DNA from 2 places in the Peribacillus sp. YIM B13477 genome. Region 2 is predicted to be linked to the other one. Evidence: riboswitches for the same ligand, from Rfam matches in the RefSeq annotation. Region 2 holds a riboswitch; the other holds the start of a gene.
What was found. Region 2 has a riboswitch for cyclic di-AMP ahead of ACFX4H_RS14550 (TrkH family potassium uptake protein). Riboswitches for the same ligand answer to the same signal wherever they lie in the genome.

Region 1: it holds a riboswitch for cyclic di-AMP, as region 2 does, so the genes downstream of both, ACFX4H_RS10940 (APC family permease) here and ACFX4H_RS14550 (TrkH family potassium uptake protein) in region 2, are expected to answer to the same signal.

Annotation. Positions count from the first base shown of each region.
Region 1 covers NZ_JBHZPD010000002.1:870,279-880,675, forward strand. The annotation lists partial or broken gene ACFX4H_RS10930 (IS110 family RNA-guided transposase) at 1-872, opposite strand, end outside; gene ACFX4H_RS10935 (VOC family protein) at 1,279-1,674, shown strand; gene ACFX4H_RS10940 (APC family permease) at 1,912-3,738, opposite strand; cyclic di-AMP (ydaO/yuaA leader) riboswitch at 3,875-4,021, opposite strand; gene ACFX4H_RS10945 (GtrA family protein) at 4,372-4,827, opposite strand; gene ACFX4H_RS10950 (glycosyltransferase family 2 protein) at 4,787-5,809, opposite strand; gene ACFX4H_RS10955 (DUF6044 family protein) at 5,825-7,495, opposite strand; gene galU (UTP--glucose-1-phosphate uridylyltransferase GalU) at 7,658-8,518, shown strand; gene ACFX4H_RS10965 (hypothetical protein) at 8,780-8,920, shown strand; gene ACFX4H_RS10970 (cytochrome P450) at 9,113-10,397, shown strand, end outside.
Region 2 covers NZ_JBHZPD010000004.1:131,385-141,781, reverse strand. The annotation lists gene ACFX4H_RS14585 (GntR family transcriptional regulator) at 1-218, opposite strand, end outside; gene ACFX4H_RS14580 (GNAT family N-acetyltransferase) at 2,092-2,541, shown strand; gene ACFX4H_RS14575 (ABC transporter permease) at 2,638-3,654, opposite strand; gene ACFX4H_RS14570 (ABC transporter ATP-binding protein) at 3,651-4,376, opposite strand; gene ACFX4H_RS14565 (TetR/AcrR family transcriptional regulator) at 4,495-5,094, shown strand; gene ACFX4H_RS14560 (MFS transporter) at 5,140-6,399, opposite strand; gene ACFX4H_RS14555 (hypothetical protein) at 6,733-6,924, opposite strand; cyclic di-AMP (ydaO/yuaA leader) riboswitch at 7,254-7,396, shown strand; gene ACFX4H_RS14550 (TrkH family potassium uptake protein) at 7,574-8,908, shown strand; gene ACFX4H_RS14545 (potassium channel family protein) at 8,932-9,588, shown strand; gene ACFX4H_RS14540 (STAS domain-containing protein) at 9,710-10,397, opposite strand, start outside.

The DNA of each region.
Region 1 (10,397 bases), on a different contig from region 2:
CCCAGGAACTAGTCCTGCCCAAGAACACATATGAGCTGCACTTGGAAACTGTTTCTTAATATCAGTCCCAATTTCAGATAAAATTTGCTCAGCTATTCTTGTAGCTATACCAGGAATAGAGTCTAATCGTTCCACATCTTCTTGATAGGAGCTTACTCTTTCCTCGACCTCTTGGTCGAGCATCTCGATTTGCTCTGTTAAAAAATCAATATGCTTTAAAATGGTTTTTAACATGAGGCGTTGATGCGAATTGATATAACCTTTAAGGGTGAGTTCTAGTTCATCTTTCTTCTTTTTCATTGTGCGTCGAGCAAAGTTTGCTAGTTTTTCAGGATCTTCTTCACCTTAATTGCGTTAAGCATGTCTCTAGCTGAAACACCCATAACGTCTGAAACGACAGAGCCTAGCTTAATATTTGCGCCCTCTAACACTTTTTTGATGCGATTATGTTTTCTAGCACGTTCTTCAATGATACTTCTACGGTACCGAACTAGTTCACGTAGTTCCCGTTGATTTCGATCTGGAATGTAACTAGCTTTTAGAAGTCCATGACGAAGAAGTTTGGCAATCCATTCTGCATCTTTAACATCTGTTTTACGCCCTGGCACTGCTTTCATATGTTGAGCATTCACAACTAAAAACTCAATCTCTTCAGCTTCTAATAAATTAACAATAGGTTTCCAATATACACTGGTACTCTCCATGGCAACATGAGTACAGTTATTCTGTTTAATCCAATCCATTAACTGTATTAGAAAAACAGTTTTTGTTGAAAACGTTTGAATCTCCTTTCCTTCTGGTGTCATAATACATGCAGTAATATTGTCCTTATGGACATCCATACCACATGCTCTTTCAATGACTACTTCCATTGAAAACATCCTTTCTACGGCTTTCAATATAATTGGAGGCTGATGCAAAAACCAGAATAGGATTAATCTACCATGTGTGCTTCCCGTAAGGGAGCGACAGTCATTGGTGCACCTTGGTCGTTGGAGTCAGACTAACGGATGGGCTCTAATGCACCATAGTTCATCGACCTTCCTCTCCCAGCCGTAGAATCAGTATTGACCGTTCTGAACCATTTTCATTCTCTGTGGTGAAGCGCTGATTTTTGCGCTTCATGGATGGCTAACGGGGCAGGATAGTTGCATATATAAAAGGCTAATTATGGATACTTAAAAGGAGAAAGATATATAAGTGGAGAATGAATTTATTCAAGTAATTAAAGGAGGCGAACAGGGTGAATAACAATTATTAAGGGTAGGAACTACTTATATCCCAGTTTCAAATGTAGAACTTTCTTCTGAATGGTATGTAAACAAATTGGGGGCAGAGTTAAGCTATAAAGACGAAGACAAAGCAATTCTTAATTTTGCGAACCAAAGTATTTTCCTTGTTAAATCTAAAGAAAATCAAAGCTCAAATTTCTATGATATTTACGGTGTTGAGCGTTTTTCTATAACTTTTGAAGTTAATGGAATAAATGCTTTAGAAGCTATACATAGAGATTTTAGCTATAAACAGATTAGAGTTGGTGTAATTGAAAATAGAGGACACTCAGGAAGGAATTTCGTTTTCTTTGATTTAGATGGTAATAAATTTGATGTATGGAGTGAATTTAGTCCAATTTTCAAAGAAAAATACCTAATCTCGCAACCTTCAACTCCTTAGGTATGGTTTCTAACTAAATGCTATAACAAAGTTGAGTGGAGCGGGTGTACGAGACTCCTGCGGGAAAAGCGCGTCTTGGGAGACCCCGCAGGCGCAAGCCGAGGAGGCTCGCCCACCGCCCGCGGATAGCGAGTTTCTTGAGCGGAAATCCACGTCCAAATTGTATAAGCCATAAAAAAATGTAGACAAACTCGAAAATCGAATTTGTCTACATTCTGCTCTCTTAAGATATGGAACTTACTTCTTTAAATGATATGGCACTGTCGTAACAACCACATTTCTTTTATAAAGTAAGTAAGCGCGAATCAGTAAACTTGATTGGTTATGAAGTATATTGTGCCAGCCCTTCTTCGGAATGAATTGGGGGATGATCACCGTAACTTTATAGTTGGATTCACTAGCCTTATGTTCTACTGTATCCACAAATTTAGTTAGTGGCTGAATGATACTTCTGTAATACGAATTCAGTGTAACAAGCCTTACATCCGGCTGCCATTTTTTCCATTTTTCTTCGAATTTCTTTTCATCTTCTCTTTCAAAAGCGACATAAACGGCAATGACCTGATGTGCAGATAGAGATTTTGCATAATTTAAAGAGTTCTCAACCACATGAGTTATACCCGCAACAGGTACAAGGATGATATTTCCTTCGATTGGTAAGATCGGCTCACATGTTGTAATCCTTAGTTGGTCTCCAACTGCTTCATAATGCTTTCTAATTCGATGAAAAATTAAAATGATGATAGGTAAAAAAATCAAAACAGGCCAAACCTGACTAAATTTGGTTAAAAAGAATATCATCGTGACGATAAAGCTAATTATGGCACCAATTGAATTAATGGTTAATTTCAACATCCAGCCTTTTGGCTTTTCGCGAATCCATTTAACAATCATCCCGGTCTGGGATAACGTAAATGGGATGAATACACCAACCGCATAAAGCGGGATGAGATTTTCCGTATGTCCTTCAAATGCGACTATCAAGATGATGGATGCAAGTCCAAGTATGATAATTCCATTGGAATACCCTAAACGGTCCCCTCTGATCGTAAACGCCCTTGGTATGAATTTATCCTTCGCCAGATTTACCGCAAGCAAAGGGAAAGCCGAATATCCAGTATTTGCCGCAAGTATCAAGATCAATGCAGTTGTACCTTGAATGAAGAAATACATGAAATTCCGTCCAAAGATCCCTTCAGCAATCTGGGAGACGACCGTTACCTCTGCGCTAGGAACAATGCTTAAATAATAGGCTAAGAATACGATTCCCGAAAACAAAACAGCTAGTAAGGAACCCATCGCTACTAATGTTTTCGCAGCATTATTCGGTGCTGGATCTTTAAAGTTCGGGATTGCATTGGAAATCGCTTCGACTCCTGTCAATGCGGAGCTTCCTGATGCAAATGCTCTTAGCAGTATAAATAAACTGATGCCGGCTACCGGAGTCCCGATTGACGCATGCAATTCCGGTGAGACTCCTCCCGTCAGAATCTTGTAAATCCCAACCCCAATCAAGATGAACAAGGCTAAAACAAATAGGTACACCGGATAGGCCAAGACAGATGCCGATTCCGTAACCCCCCTAAGGTTCAAGATAGTAAGTAGGATGACGAAAATAATGGCTATGAGGACATTATAATCATGCAGGCCGGGAAAAGCGGACGTGATGGCATCCGTACCAGCGGAAACACTTACCGCGACAGTTAATATATAATCGACCAATAAGGATCCTCCAGCTATCAACCCTGGATTGACACCTAAATTGTTTTTTGAAACCACATAGGCTCCCCCGCCATGTGGATAAGCGAAAATGATTTGTCTGTAGGACAAAATCAAAGCGGTTAACAGGATCAATACTCCAATCGCGATAGGGATTGAATACCAGAATGCCGCAGCACCGACCGTGATCAGGACAATCAATATTTGCTCCGGCCCATATGCAACCGAAGACAATGCATCTGAAGATAATATCGCCAACGCCTTTGTTTTGTTAAGCTTTTGTTCACCAAGTGCATTTGATTTTAAAGGTCTCCCGATCAAGAACCTCTTTATAGAAGATAACATCAAGAATTCACCACCATGTAATTTATAAGTTTATATTTCCCAGCTGTCGCAAAAAAAGAGACAGAACACAAAAATGCCTACAAGTCATAGCTAAATAGACCTGTAGACATCAATTTTTTTGTCTAACAAGCTCCACCTTCCTTCTCATATAACGCTTACGAGGTTAGCTGACGGATTCGGACCTAAGAGTAGCCCTACCTTTTAAAGGATTCACCCCTTGGATTGTTAAAGACAATCCCAATAACGGGTCCCCCGCACCATAAGGTTTAAGCGATTTAGAAATATGAAACTGTTGATTATCATACTCCCGTGAAATGGAAAAGTAAATGAAAATTTTGCACAGAAATAGAATTATTATTTATAAGCGAGGTTTTATTCTTGACTTATATAACAAAAGTCATACAAACACATGATTCGATGGTAGGAAAGGAGGAAAGTAAACGTCTAAAAGGAAGATATTCAAGAAGACAATGAACAAAAGATAGATTCCCCAAAAGGAAAAATGAAGTAACGTGATGGATTAAGTAAAACAGATCTGCCCCAGCTTGGATAGTCATAAAATCAGAATTCCGCTTTCCGATACCATTTTTAATTCCCGTCCAAACGGGGCATTATTCCACTGATCTACACCAATTAGTTCCTTCCTTCTTGAATTGGCCTCAAATTGCTTTTTTTAAAGACAAAGTATTTCTGGCCAAGATAGTTAAGCACTGTATAAAAGATTGTTCCTATCAGAACAGCCAAATTTTGTTGTATGGATAAATGAACGGTTCCTTCCAGTGATTCTGCAATGGCTTGGCCTATAGAATAAGCGGCGGAATAACAAATCAGGATGACGCAAAAGAAACGGGTGACTCCTCGACGCCATTCTATATCGCTTTTAAAAGTAAAAGTCCTGTTCAAAAGAAAACTCGTTACAGCTCCCGTACCATTGCCGATAAAGGTGGAGATCCAGTAAGATAATTCAAGAACATTCATGAGAAAAAGCATGATGGAAAGTCCAACCGCTGTATTGACTATTCCAACCAATAAAAAGCGGATAAAGGAGTTAGTTTGTTTTAGATAGTTTTTCAATACTGTTCCGTTCATTGTCTAGTTGCTCCCGTTTTTTTAAATCGAGCGGATTAAATAGATCAAGATCAACAATATATTTAGGCCGGCGTTTGGATTCATTATAGATTTTTCCGATATACTCCCCAATCAACCCGACAGCAATCAACTGTAGTCCACCGATCAACCATATGGAGGTGATCAATGAGGTCCAGCCAGTTTCGGTCTGCCCATAAAATTTCAACCATAAAAAGTAAGACCCAAAGAGTAAGCTAATGAAAAAGGAAAGACACCCTAGCCATAATACAAGCCGGATCGGTGTAACCGAAAAGGAAGTAATGCCATCAAGTGCAAAAGCAACCATCTTCTTAAATGGATATTTCGTTTCCCCGGCCAATCTTTCTTTACGGTCATAATAAACAGAGTCCGTCTTAAACCCAATGAGCGGTACAATCCCCCGTAAAAAAAGATTCGTTTCATCAAAGCGTTCCAACTCCATGATCGCCCTTTTGCTCATTAGCCGGAAATCGGCATGATTATAGACAAGGTTAACCCCCATCTTGTTCATCAATTTATAAAAACCTGTTGCAGATGTTCGTTTAAAGAATGAATCAAGGTCCCTTTTCTGGCGGACACCATATACGATTTCACATCCTTCATTGAATTTACGAATGAATTCCGGGATGACTTGAATATCATCCTGTAAATCTGCATCAATGGAAATCACACAATCTGAGGCTTCCTTGGCCGTAAACAACCCAGCCAGAAGTGCATTTTGATGTCCAGCATTCCGGGAAAGTTTTAGCCCGCGAACATATTCATTATTAATCGTTTCTTTGTAAATGATCTTCCAAGTTTGATCCTTGCTCCCATCATCGACAAACAAAATTTTACTTTGACCGGAAACGACGTTTTCATCGACCAACCCCCTCATCAATCCACAAAGCTGGGAAATGGTTTCCTGCAAAACGCTTTCTTCGTTATAACAAGGTACAACAATCGTTACAATCGGTGAATTCATTCTATTCCCCCCTTTTCACATGACTCTGTATAAATGAATTTTCCATACGCTTCCTTTTTTCGTGAAAACCCTGTCCAGCACCAATCCGTTTTCCTTCGCGTTGTTGATTGGGATGGCAGAAAATATATACGTGCCGCCTAATCCTTTAAACGCATCCATATTGAGGTCCAAATTTTTCAGCTCTTTTTTCGAGCCTTTCTTGAACATATAATGCTTCCCAAGCTCACCGGTAAACAGGTAACAACGTCCTCCCCATTCATCAAAATAGATTCTGATGTTTTTATTCTTAGCCAATTCGTTTTCAATTATTTGACGAAATTGATGTTTGTAAGAAAGCGGATAAAAATTGTTATAGCTATCGAGCGTGTAAAATCCATTATATTGAGCGATTGCGGGATGCAGCCCAATGCTGGCAACACGATATTCTTCTTGTGGACGGTCAATATGATCTTTTATTTCCTGAAAAAGGCTTTCTGAATAGAACTCTTTAAAAGTTGGCTTTTTATTGTGAGTGATTTCCTCATTGAAACCGATTAAAATCAGTATTTGAACGGCGATGAAAATAGAAAGGGTTTTCTTAGCATAGTTGCTGTATTCCCAAATGATTTTTATCGCAAGGGCAAACCCCAAGTAAATGATCATCGGCCTTAAAAAGTGAAATCTGGCAAAGTTAAAAGTATCCAGTGTGTGAAACCTTTCCGTTAAAGGAAGCCAGCCTTTATAAAACCAAAATGCGTACCACGCTGAGAGCATGAAATTCAAGGCGAATAAAAAAACATATACCTTTTCCTGTCTCCACAATTTTTTTGTCAGAATAATATAAAGGGCAAAGACTGTAATCGGCAGGATGATAAGCGCATGTAAAGTCATGACATGCGTATGTCCAAGAACGAAATTTTTGAAAGTAAGCTTAATGACCCAATCGAGCGGCAGCCTTGCGTGAAAATATTCATCTCTGCTGTTTGGCTCCGAATCAAAAATGAATGAAGCGACCAAACGATACTCCACCAAACCAAAAATGACGGTCATATAAACGATCGAAAGAAGAAACGTTATATTCCACCCTTTTCCCCTGATTACATCCGTTAGCCAAAGAAAGCCCATTGCAACAAGGAAAAAGAAAAAGCCAAGCACGATGCTTGAATAAAGCGGTAAAAGTGTAAGGACCAAATAATTCCTCCAAGAATGATCCTTGCTGCGGATATTAAAAAAAGCCCAAAGGGCTAAAGGCATCCCAAGTGTACTGAGCATTCCCGATGGCCAAAATGGGGTAAGGGCAAAGGCTAAGGATGTTCCAACCCTAATCCAACCTGATTGTCCTCCTGTAACCAAATGTTTCCTCAATAAGATATACATACCGAAGAATGCAATAAACCTTGTTAATGCCTGGCTTATTGCATAAGCAACCATTGTCGGAAAAAGAGCATGAAGCCACACGATAATACTGAACTCACTGCCAAAAGCATTACGGGGCAGCCCATTCATAATCTGCGGAATTCTGGCGTCAATTGCACCGAATAACTCACCGCTTTCTGAAAGGACTTTATACCAGGCAAGGTTGGAATCCAAATTATCATGTACGCGAATATGCGCATTTTCTCCAAGGATGATTAAGGGGGAAAGATATAAAACAATGATGAGTAAGGCAAAAAGGATTTGTTTTCTCTCTTGATTTTCAATTGGCAAAATATCCACCTCTTGATTAAATTCATATATCCATAATATTTGGCTTTGAAGGTAAATCTATTCTTTTTAAGGGATTTATTTTAACCTATTTTGATATAGGTCAACCAATGACCACATAAAATGCAATAAGCATATAAAAGAACCTTAAAAAGGGGCTGGGCTATGATAAGGAAAGCGGTGATTCCAGCAGCCGGTTTAGGAACACGATTTTTGCCTGCTACGAAAGCTCAACCAAAGGAAATGCTGCCGATTGTCGATAAGCCGACCATTCAATATATTATCGAAGAAGCGGTACAATCAGGGATTACGGATATTATCATCGTTACGGGTAAAAACAAACGTGCCATCGAAGATCATTTCGATAAATCGATTGAGCTTGAAATGCTTCTGCAAATGAAAGGTCAAAATGATCTGCTTAAGATCGTGGAGAACATTTCCAACATGGTCGATATCCACTATGTAAGGCAAAAGGAACCTTTAGGTCTGGGTCATGCAGTTTTATGTGCCAAAACCTTTATCGGAGACGAACCTTTTGCCGTCCTGTTAGGGGATGATATCGTGGATAGCCAGGTTCCAGCCTTGAAGCAGTTAATGGAACGGTATAACAAGGTTCGAGCGAGCATTATCGGATGTAAGGAAGTGTCACCAGCCGATGTCTCCAAGTATGGGATCGTAAACTTCCAAGAACGATATGAGGATTTATTTCTGGTAAGAAACTTGGTGGAAAAGCCAAAAGTGGAGGATGCACCATCAACACAGGCGATAATTGGCCGATATATTTTATCACCTGCGATTTTTGAAATCCTTGAAAACGTACAGCCTGATCGTAAGGGGGAGATCCAGCTTACCGAAGCTTTAGACCTTTTGTTAGAAAAGGAACCATTATATTCGTATATCATCGAGGGAAATCGTTATGACGTAGGAGATAAATTCGGCTTCCTTCAAGCTTCAATAGATTTCGCCATGAAACGACCTGAACTTCGTGATCAGCTAATAAAATATTTAAGGCAGTTGTTTCCTTAATGAAGTTAATATAGACCATGCCCAATTACCAAAAAGAGGTGATTGGGCCATTTCCACATCGGATTGACCCCTTTGGTTGTAACATGATCCACTTACCATAATCCTCTAAGTAAAATATAACTGTTTATTCTTCCGTAAAATGTTACAGCAGAAAAAGTTGAACAGAGAAAGAATAGTTTTCTATAAGTGAGGTTATGTTGATAACGTATCCTTCATGAATGTTCCCAAACACGATATCCAGAAAGGATTGTAGAGAAACACATGCACAATAAAGCCAATAACCCAATAATATCTGATGAATTTTTAGAACAAGTGGTTAAGGAAATCAATGCACAATTTGGCGGGCCCATCAATGAAAAAAATGATCGTTTCCAACATGGGGGCGATGATGAAAGAAATTGAATTGAATCCCCCTTCATTAATCTAAAGCTCTCATGAAAAACTCTGGCTATATTCATCCAGAGTTTTTTCGCTGTAACTTTATTTCTTCAATAGAATTATCCGCCCTTTCTTTTACGACTTGTCCAAACCGATTTAGCTTATCCTCATACAATGATTACATGTAAGTATTTTAAAGAAAGGGGAAAAACTTCATTGAGCCATGCTGATGATGTCTTCCGCACTTCTCCAAAGGTTCCAAAAGGAAGGCTGGTTTCCGGACATACAAAAGAGTTCCAAACAGATCCCATTGGGTTCCTGACCCGATTGTCCAAGGAATATGGGGAAGTCGCTAAATTCCGTTTAGGACCATTCCAAACTGTTTATCACGTTTTAAATCCTGATTTAATAAAACAAATACTCGTAACAAAACAACAATCTTTCGTCAAATCCAAGGACTTCAATCTTTTAAAACCGCTTATCGGTGAAGGCCTGCTTACAAGTGAAAAAGACTTTCATATGCGACAGAGAAGGCTTATCCAACCCTCTTTCAAAAAGACTCATATTAGCCAATACGCCAAGGATATGATTGATATCACAATGGATTATATATCAACTTGGCAACATGATGATGAACGGATTATAACGAAGGATATGATGGACATCACTCTCGGGATAATCAGCAAGACCATGTTCAGCATGGAATTCAAGGATGGATATGAAATCGTTGGGAAACCTCTGGAAACTGCATTGAGAATAACAGTCAAAAGGATGAGAAAGATTTTCCGTATGCCATTATGGGTACCGACTAAAATCAACCGTGAATATAAAAAGGCGATACAAAGGCTTGATAAAGTGATTTACGGCATTATTGAAAAACGGAAGAACGACACAGTAAAACATGAAGACATGCTAGGGATCTTGATGGACGCCCGTGATGCCGACGACGGGTTAGGCATGACAAGCCATCAGGTGCGTGATGAATTAATGACTATTTTTCTGGCCGGTCATGAAACGACAGCAAATGCTCTTTCCTGGGCACTGTATGCAATTTCGAAGCATCCGGAAATTCAAGCTAAGCTTTTCAATGAAGTCAATAGCATAATCGGTCAACGGACACCCAGGCCTGAAGATTTCATGAAATTACAATACACTCAAAATATCATTCATGAAACACTTCGCTTTTACCCGCCACTGTATATCTTATCCCGTGATGTGGCGGAGGATGTCACAATAGGAGGATATCGCTTTAAAAAAGGCGATATGATTCTAATAAGTTCTTATGTGATGCAGCATAACCCAGAGTATTTTGATCAACCGGAATCATTTATCCCTGAGCGATTTGAAAATAACTTTATGAAAAGCCTGCCTGCGTTCGCTTACTTTCCATTTGGCGGAGGGCCGCGGGTTTGTATTGGCAATCACTTTGCCATGATGGAAGCGGTGTTTGTCCTGGCCTGCATTGCAAAGCGGTATAGGATAAAGCTTGCACCTGACCACC
Region 2 (10,397 bases):
GGTCTGGTAAATTCCCTTAGGAATATGCCGCTTCCTTGCACTTGATAGAGATAACCCTGCTCAACCAATATGTTGATTGCTTTTCTAATGGTGTTCCTGCTGACATCGAACTTCTTCATCAACTCTTCTTCAGTTGGTAACTTAGTATTTAATGTATATTTTCCATCTAATATTTCTTTCTCCATTTGTTCTACGACCATTCTATACTTTACACCCATATTTCCATATACCTTCCTCTATACATAATGATTTAGAACAATAATTTAAACTGAATGATAGGTTTTCTTTACAATAGTTTATTTTATAACGATTGTAAAGAAACCTCTATTACTTCAAATTTGAAGAAAACTGAGTTTGCCTGCAGTTTTTTTATTAACATTCCAGCTGATTTCAGAAATCCGCTCCCTTTCCGCCGACTGTCTGCCAAGCCTCCTCGGCGTGGCGCCTGTGGGGTCTCGGCTAGACAGTATTTCGGCTGGAGTGTCGCATATTTCTTCCATCCTATGAGGATTACAGGTGAAAAACTTAAAGGATAAACTAGTCTAATACTTGGTTCCGAATAGACCAGCCTACAGTTTGTTCTAGAAAACATTCCAGCTGATTTTTGCCTGCCAAGCCTCCTCGGCGTAAGCGACTGCGGGGTCTCGGCTAGACAGTATTTCGGCTGGAGTGTCGCATATTTTTTCCATCCAATGAGGATTACAGGTGAAAAACTTAAAGAATAAACTAGTCTAATACTTGGTTCCGAATAGACCAGCCTGCAGTTTGTTCTAGAAAACATTCCAGCTGATTTCAGAAATCCGCTCCCTTTCCGCCGACTGTCTGCCAAGCCTCCTCGGCGTATGCGCCTGTGGGGTCTCGGCTAGACAGTATTTCGGCAGGAGTGTCGCATATTTCTTCCATCCTATGAAGGATTACAGGTGAAAAAAACTTAAAGGATAAACTAGTCTCAAACATAACTCGGTGTGAGATCAGCCTACAATTTGTTCTAGAAAACATTCCAGCTGATTTCAGAAATCCGCTCCCTTTCCGCCGACTGCCTGCCAAGCCTCCTCGGCGTAAGCGCCTGTGGGGTCTCGGCTAGACAGTATTTCGGCAGGAGTGTCGCATATTTCTTCCATCCTATTAGGATTACAGGTGAAAAAAACTTAAAGGATAACCTAATCTTAAACTTGGTTCGAAATAGACCAGCCTACAGTTTTTTCGAGAAAACATTCCAGCTGATTTCAGAAATCCGCTCCCTTTCCGCCGACTGCCTGCCAAGCCTCCTCGGCGTATGCGCCTGTGGGGTCTCGGCTAGACAGTATTTCGGCTGGAGTGTCGCATATTTCTTCCATCCAATGAGGATTACAGGTGAAAAACTTAAAGGATAAACTAGTCTAATACTTGGTTCCGAATAGACCAGCCTGCAGTTTGTTCGAGAAAACATTCCAGCTGATTTCAGAAATCCGCTCCCTTTCCGCCGACTGCCTGCCAAGCCTCCTCGGCGTAAGCGCCTGTGGGGTCTCGGCTAGACAGTATTTCAGCAGGAGTGTCGCATATTTCTTCCATCCTATGAGGATTACAGGTGAAAAACTTAAAGGATAAACTAGTCTAATACTTGTTTCCTATTAGACCAGCCTGCAGTTTGTTCTAGAAAACATTCCAGCTGATTTCAGAAATCCGCTCCCTTTCCGCCGACTGTTTGCCAAGCCTCCTCGGCGCATGCGCCTGTGGGGTCTCGGCTAGACAGTATTTCGGCAGCAGTGTCGTATATTTCTTCCATCCAATGAGGATTATAGGTGAAAAAAACTTAAAGGATAAACTAGTCTCAAACTTGGTTCCGAATAGAGCAGCCTATAGTTTTTTCTTTTAAAACACAAAGTTGATTGGAACGGAAAGTACGAGACTCCTGCGGGAAAAGCGTGGCATGGGAGACCCCGCAGGCGAGCCGAGGAGGCTCCCGCCCGCCCGCGGAAAGCGAGTGCCTGGAGTGGAAATCAACGGTCAGATTTACTAACATCAAAAACGTTCGTAACCATATACCTTAGGGTATTTATATATCATGAAAAAGCGTATAACCAAGTGTGAAATGAGGAAGGAAAATAACTGATGAAGACTACAATAATTGAAGTCTCGAAAGAAAAGGTAACGGATATTTTGAAATTGCGAATAAACGAAAAGCAAAAGGCTTACATCGAAACGACTGAACAATGTTTAAAAGACGCTAAGGAATGTAAATATTACAGGCCAGTTGGGCTCTATTATGATGATATCTTGGTCGGCTTTGCGATGTATGGATTTTTCCCTGGGGAAGGCGAAAATGGCAGAGTGTGGTTAGACCGCTTTTTCATTGACGCTGCACATCAGGGTTTCGGGCTTGGAAGTATCATGTTGGAGGCTTTAATAAAAAGAATAATAGAAGAATATGATTGTCCTGAAATCTATTTAAGCATAGTTGAAGATAATCAGGCAGCCCTTCATTTGTATAGGAAATTCGGCTTTGCATTCAATGGCGAATCAGATTATAACAATGAAAGGCTCATGGTCAAAAAGGTGTAAGTATCTAGATCCTTTTCAACTAAAAGTATGTCAGTAACAAAAAATGCCGGTTCCTCACTTTCCAGGAATCCGGCTTCTTTTGTTAAGTTGTTGATTTCATAGTGCACGGTATTTTTTTAAGCTAATGATATTGATGGTGATGAAAACGATGGCAAAGGCCAGGAGAATGAGCAGATCCAGTAAGACCTCATTGAACGTGAAACCTTTGTACATAATGCCATTCATGGCATCCGATGCGTAATAGAGAGGCATGACCTTGCCGATTTTTTGGAGCCAGTCTGACATGCCATCCAATGGGAAAATCCCTGTAAAGAAGACTTGCGGCACGATGACCAGCGGAATGAATTGTACCATTTGGAATTCGGATGTCGCGAAACTCGATAGTAATGTGCCTAGCGATAATGCAACGAGCGCGACCAGTATATTCGTCAGTAAAACGAGCCAAATGGAGCCAACAAGGACGATATCCAATACATTGACAGCATATAGCACGACAATTATGGTTTGAATTAGAGCAAATAAGCCATATCCGATCACATAGCCCGCTACGATTTCGTATCTTTTAATCGGGGTGGCAAGCAGCCGTTCCAACGTACCACTTGTACGCTCCTTCAAAAGCGCAATCCCCGCTATTAAAAATACAAAGAAGAAAACGAAAAAGCTGACGAGCATCGGACTGAATGTATCGAACCCCTTTGTATTGGCGTCTCCGTAAACATATTTCTCCTCAATTGAAGGAGTGTTTTTTTCATTCCCTTGCAAGCCTTGCATCATTTGCATTTGAACGGCCTTTGCCCGGGTCGGTTCGTCGTTCAAAAGTGTGAGTTTCATTTTCCCATTTTCAACATGCAGCCAGCCATCCGTATCCTTTTCAATCATCTTTTCCTGTGAGAATTCATCAGCAGCCGTGACTTGAAAATCCGCTTTTTTCAATGCTCTAACAATCGTTTCATCACTGCCTGTAACAACGATTTTCAAATCACTTGCCTCTGTATCGAAAATAAAATACATGAGCGTTAAAATGAGCAATGGAGCCAGGAAAAATAAAGCGAGCGTCCTTCGATCCCGGCGCATCTGCTGGGTAATACGAGTAACAAGAGAGGCAATTCTCATTTTAGCCCGCCTCCAATCCTTAAAAAAACATCATCAAGCGTTTCCGCGGCAAATTGAGTTTTTAAAGCTTCAGGGGTTCCTGCCGCGATGATTTCACCTTCACGCAGCATCGCCAGTTTATCGCATCGCTCCGCTTCATCCATCACATGCGTCGTGATGATGATCGTCTTTTCATCTTCATTTCTTAAACGCTCAAGTTCCTCCCAAATCGATTGTTTCAGCAAAGGGTCTATTCCTACTGTCGGTTCATCCAAAATGAGAATCTCCGGATTTTGGATGAGTGCAACCGCAAGTGACATACGGCGTTTCATCCCCCCTGAATAATGGGCAACCCGAACGTTCAAATCATTCGTCAGCTGTACGATTTCAGCTGCATATTGGATGCGTTCCCTTCGTTCCTTTTTCGAAAAACGGTATAGCTTCGCAAAAAATTCGAGGTTTTCAGCTCCCGTCAGTTCTGTATATAAAGCATCGGACTGTGCCATATAGCCGACATCCATTAACAGTGCTTCATTTGGCACTTCATGATCAAGAACCGTGACTTTACCCGCATCGGGCTTAATCAATCCGACAATCATTTTAATCAAGGTCGTCTTTCCGCATCCGGATGGACCTAACAAGCCAAAAATTCCGCCTTTTTCAATATTCAGGCTCAATGGCTGAATGACCTTCTTCTGCTGAAAACCCTTAGCAATTCCGTCAATGGAAATCGCATTTTTCATTGCACACACATCCTCCCTCTTTAATTAACACGGTGTTGAGTGTATCATCATTCTAAGGTAGCATTCGGACTAATACAATCAACACATTTGGAAAAATGTTCAGTGAAGGAGACATTCCATGGCATCGATTCATGAGGATATGGTACAAAAGACGAAAAAGCAGATACAACATCATTTTATTGCACTCATTGAAGCAGAGGGGTTCTCACATGTATCCGTGAAGAAAATCGCAGAGCGTGCCAATATTAATCGGGGCACATTCTATTTGCACTACACAGATAAATATGAATTGATGGATCACTTACAGCAGGAATTGTTACATGAACTTCAAACCCGCATTACTGCCATTTTGCCTAAAGAGGCTTTTTTGGCTCTTAATCAACAGCAACTTTATCCGCCTTTCATAGCGATTTTTCAATTCATCAGTGAACATGCTCACGCATTAAGAGCCATTCTTGGTGATCAGGGCGACCCTTCTTTTGCGAAAAAAATTAAACGGGTTTTCGGGGAAGTACTGTTGGAGCGTTTGATCAGCCTTCATCCAGCAGCTAAAGATGAAGCATTCCGCATGTATATGCACGCCTTCCTGACATCGGCGATTTTAGGGGTGATTACTGAGTGGCTGGAAAACTGTGAAGAACAAACGGCGGAAGAAATGGCGAAAATCCATTTTCAAATCTTGAACTTCATCAGCCAATTGCGCACATTCATCCAATGAACGATTCATCAAAGGCATGTGCCATCAACATGCCTTTAAGTCGTATTACATCTTTTCCTTTGCTTCTATCTCTGCATCACCAACGGAATAATACCTGCTCTTGGAGGTCTTCATACTAAGCATCGACAACCATATGGATAAAGCGAACATGATCAGGGAACCTGAAATCACCACGAACCGAATCGAAATGAAATGGGCTAAAACACCAACGATTGCGGTAGTAATGATGATCAATAAAGCTTCTAACAAGCCAAAAACACTTCCGACCCTGCCCATGATTTCCACAGGAATATTATTTTGATAAAAGGTTTGAAAGCCAGTGTTGGCAAAAGCCAATGAAAAAGCAATGATGAAAAATCCGATGGCGGCCAGTGAAAAGGAATTCGAAAAGGCAAAGATCATATAACCTATCGAGACAAATAAAGATCCAAGACCAATCATGTGCGAGATTTTCACTTTACTGATGAATACGGCATTGACTATGGCACCAGCAATGATGCCTGCCCCGGCGACGCTTACAAGGAATCCGTAATCGCTGTCCGACAAAAGGAGCACGGCCTTGGCAAACGCAGCTTCTTGGGAATCGATGGCCGTTTCCATCACCACCATGCAGCTGAATAAGAAATAAATGAGCATGATATAGGAAGATTTCCGTCTGAAGTCCAGGACGATGCCCCAATCCTTTTTCATGATGGTCCAAGACAGGTAATGATTGGATTGGTTAAGGCGATGATCCTTTTCAAGATTAGGCATGAATAGAGTGATGATACCGGATAACAATAAGGCAGCCGCGTTAATATAAATCGCTAAAACGGGCGTACCGATCAAGAAAAGGATACCCGCTAGCGCCGGTCCAATCAAAAAAGCTCCAGAATCCATTAAGCTTCGTAATGAATTAAACCGTTTCCTCTGTTCAACGGGTATTAGTTTTGTTATATACGACCTAGATGTCGTTCCGAACATGGTCCCTGCCATATTGATCACGAAGACAAGGGAATACATGACCCAAATAGAAGAAGTCAATGGCAGCAAGACTATGAATACCGTGCGAAATAGGTCAAGTGCCGCCATCAGGTTCCGCTTATTTATCCGGTCGATCACACTCCCTGCCCACACATTCATAAATATGGCAGCCAACGGTTTAACAATATAAAGTCCAGCTACTGCCAAGGCTGAACCAGTCATATCCAGAACGATTAAATTAAGGGCAATGAAATACACCCAAGAACCGAAGTTGGAGATACCTATTCCGCACAAAAGAATGGAAGGGTATTTCCAGGATACCAATGCATTTCTTAATGTCATCGCTTCTCCCCCTTTGACCGTACATAAAAAACCCCGTCCCAAAGGAACGAGACCAATTTGCGATGCCTCCATACATCCCCAACAATCCTCGGCTGCTCTCGGAAAGTGGTCATTTCATTTCATTTCATTTTACTTTTCTCTTCTCTACGTCCATATTAGTAATTACTAAATTTTAACATTAATAGTTCAATACTGTAAATAACGCAAAAAAACTCATTAAATATAATGAGTTTAAAAGCAAAACAAGATATGGATTTTTCGCTCACCGTTCCTGGATAGAACACAGGGAATTACAATAATTGAATACCGCTATGAATGTTGGAATCAGTTGATTTACCTTGGGGAAAACAGTTTTAAAAACGGATTCTTTTTCTTATCCGTTATCCTTAATTCATTCATGATGATTTGATCCTCATGATCGGCTATCCATTTCCTTAGTGCATCTTTATCCTGGCATTGTGTTAAATATGTTTGGCCACCCTTGCCTGTAGCATTAATAACATATCTATTGAACGTCTTCTCCATAATTGCCCGCCTTTTTAATAAAATGTATTGAATTTAACTAATGATGTACTGCTTTTTCCTTTATCTTTTACAAAAGAAACATAATATATCTATTACAAATTTTGATTGGCAATAGCTTGTTCTGCTTGAAATTATTGAATAAAGTACATCGATGCCGGTTATCATAATTGGATTAATCGAACCTATCATAATGTGCTAACTAATATTTGTCAATACGTTTTTTTAATGTAAATAAAACGTAAATTTTCAGTTTTATTAAAGAAATATTTTTTTACGATTTAGGGGTTTACAACTGCTAAATGATGGGAGTAGAATACGTTTATCAATTTAATGCATTTCGGCCAAAACTCATGGTAAATGAGTACGGAGGACCCAATCATTTGGGGTTAATTCTGCCTTGCAGAAGGGATGAGATCAGCTCTTTCGCCATCCTACCCGTCAGCTAACTTCGTCGGCTAAAGCGAAGGAGGTCATAAGACCGCCTATTTCGGGAGCTTTTTTTGCACGCTTTTTGTGGCAATACAGCTATTCGATGTTTTCGCAGGTCTTTTTATTATGCCTTTTAAAAAGATTCGGAATGAGGATTGATGGTTAAGATATTCATACAGTTTTACACATTTCATTTTTATAGGTAGGGATGATCAATTTGATAAAAGCAAAAAATTTGTTCGATCCGCCAAAAATACTTGTACTCGGCTTCGCCATCCTGATACTTATCGGTTCCTATTTATTGACCCTGCCGGTTTCCACAGAAAGTGGGAATGGTCTTTCTTTTCTGGATGCTTTATTCACCACAACATCCGCTACTTGTGTAACAGGGCTTGTCGTAGTGGATACGGGATCGACCTTCACCACTTTTGGTGAGTTGGTCATCTTAACACTGATTCAGGTAGGCGGATTAGGGTTCATGTCATTTGCGACGTTTTTCTTTTTCCTTCTAGGCAAAAAGATTTCCTTAAAAGGCAGGTTACTCTTGCAGGAGTCCTTAAATAATCTATCCATGGCGGGTGTAGTCAGATTAGTGAAACGGCTGTTAATTTTCACGGCCATCATTGAAGGTGTGGGTGCCCTTATCTTATCGATTCGCTTTTCTTTTGACATGCCAACCGGCAAAGCGATCTATTACGGGGTTTTTCATTCCATCTCGAATTTCAATAATGCCGGCTTTGATTTAATGGGGGAATTCAGGAGTTTGACCCCATATGTATCGGATCCCTTCGTAACCCTTACCGTCGTCTTCCTCATCACGTTTGGCGGGATAGGCTTTATCGTGATGAATGAACTATACGAATATCGTGACACCCATCGTTTATCCGTACATACGAAGGTGGTTCTGATGACTAGCTTGATCCTTACAATCACAGGTGCAATTTTAATCTTTTTATTCGAGTTCGGTAACACCAAAACATTGCAGCCTTTATCTTTCATGGGTAAAACGTTATCGTCTTTATTTCAATCGGTTTCACCAAGGACGGCAGGCTCCAACACGCTGAATATCCCTGATTTGACCCAGCCTACATTACTGCTCATCATCTTCTTGATGTTCGTTGGGGCTTCACCCGGATCGACTGGCGGCGGGATTAAAACGACTACATTGGCCACGCTTGTCGGAACGGTTTGGTCACAGATCAAGGGAAAGGGTGATGTGGTCTTATTCCGTCACCGCATCGTGAGTGAAACGATCTTTAAAGCATTATCCGTTACGTTCATTGGTGTATTCATGGTTTCAATCATCTCCATTCTGCTGACCATCACTGAAAGCGGAACTGACTTTTTGATGATTTTGTTCGAAGCCACTTCAGCTTTTGCCACCGTGGGACTTTCAATGGGTTTGACCCCGGAATTATCACCGGTCGGCCGGATGCTCATCATTTTCACGATGTTTGCAGGCCGTGTTGGCCCTTTGACTTTGGCCTTTGCTATCGCCATGAGGCGCAAGCCAGATCCGTTCCGACGTCCAAAAGGGAAAATCATGATTGGTTAATAATGAATGAAGGAGTGTAAAAGATGGGAAAACGACAATACGCCGTGATAGGTTTAGGCAGATTCGGAACCAGCGTGGCCCATAGATTATATACGGCAGGCCAAGAGGTTTTGGGGATTGATGTGAACGAGGAAAGAGTCGAGAATGCGGAACTGAACGTTACCCATGCAGTCATGGCGGATACGACCGAAGAAGAAACATTGAAAGCAATCGGAATCCGTAATTTCGATTGTGTCATCGTAGCCATCGGAAATGACATGCAATCGAGCATTTTAACTACCTTGCTTTTAAAAGAGCTTGGGATCAAAAAGGTCATTGCCAAAGCACTTAATAAAAATCACGGTCAGGTGCTCACAAAAGTCGGTGCCGACTGGGTCATCTATCCTGAGAGGGATATGGGGGAACGGGTCGCGAACCAGCTCCTTTCCCCTAACATGCTTAACTATATAGAGCTTTCTAAAGAATACAATATCGAGGAAATCATCCTCCCCATGAGCATGAAGGGAAAAAGCCTCAGGGAGCTTGATTTACGGGCAAAATATAATATCAGCGTCATTGCCATCGTGAGTAATGGAGAAATTATCATAGCACCGTCACCGGATCAGGATATCCATGAAAAAGATATGCTTTTAGTGGTTGGCAATAAAGAAGATCTGGCCGTCTTTGCCAATATTGAATAAAATCCGGCAGGTTCCGGCTCTTGCTCCTATTTTGATTGCTAATACATACGAGAAGACCGCCATATGGAGGCCTTCTCAATGAAATTTATAACGAACATGCCGAGCCCAGGGTATGTATGTATTATTTTATCGTACTGATCGCTTGGGCAAGAGTGGACTTTATCGTCACTTTATCAAAAGGAAGTTGAAGCTTAACGGCAGTCATGGCTATTTCCGGCCGAAGTCCTGAAAGGGTTGTTTGAATTCCGATCAAATGCAAGGATTCAATCAATTGAGACAGCTGGTGTGCGGATCCGCTATCTATTGAATGAACGCCGGATAGGTCAATGAAAAGTCTGGTGACATTTTTTTCAGCGCACTTTTGTAAGGTGTTTTCAAGCAAGGACATGCCCCTCGTCGTGTCAATATCGCCTATCAGGGGAAGCAATGCCGTGTTATCTTTAAGGGAAATGATGGGTGTGCTCAATTCATCGATTGTTGCCTGTTGGGCTTTCATGATTTTATTGGCATACCTATGATTCGCTTCCGTAAACCTCTCCATCACTTCACTGAATACCTTCACCACTATCCGATACCAGGAGTTTATTTCCTCCTGTGTATATTGATCTCCATGCAATTTCACAAAACGGTCAATATAACCCAGGTATTGCTCTTGCGTACGGAAAAACTCCCTCAATATAAAATAGATGGGTGTGTTTAAATGCTGCTCATCCTGTCCGATCTCTTCAATCCAATCACCAAGCTGCTTAAAGAATTCCCTCTCCTCTGTTTCAAAGACCTGAAAGAAACGTAAATGGAATTCATTATTC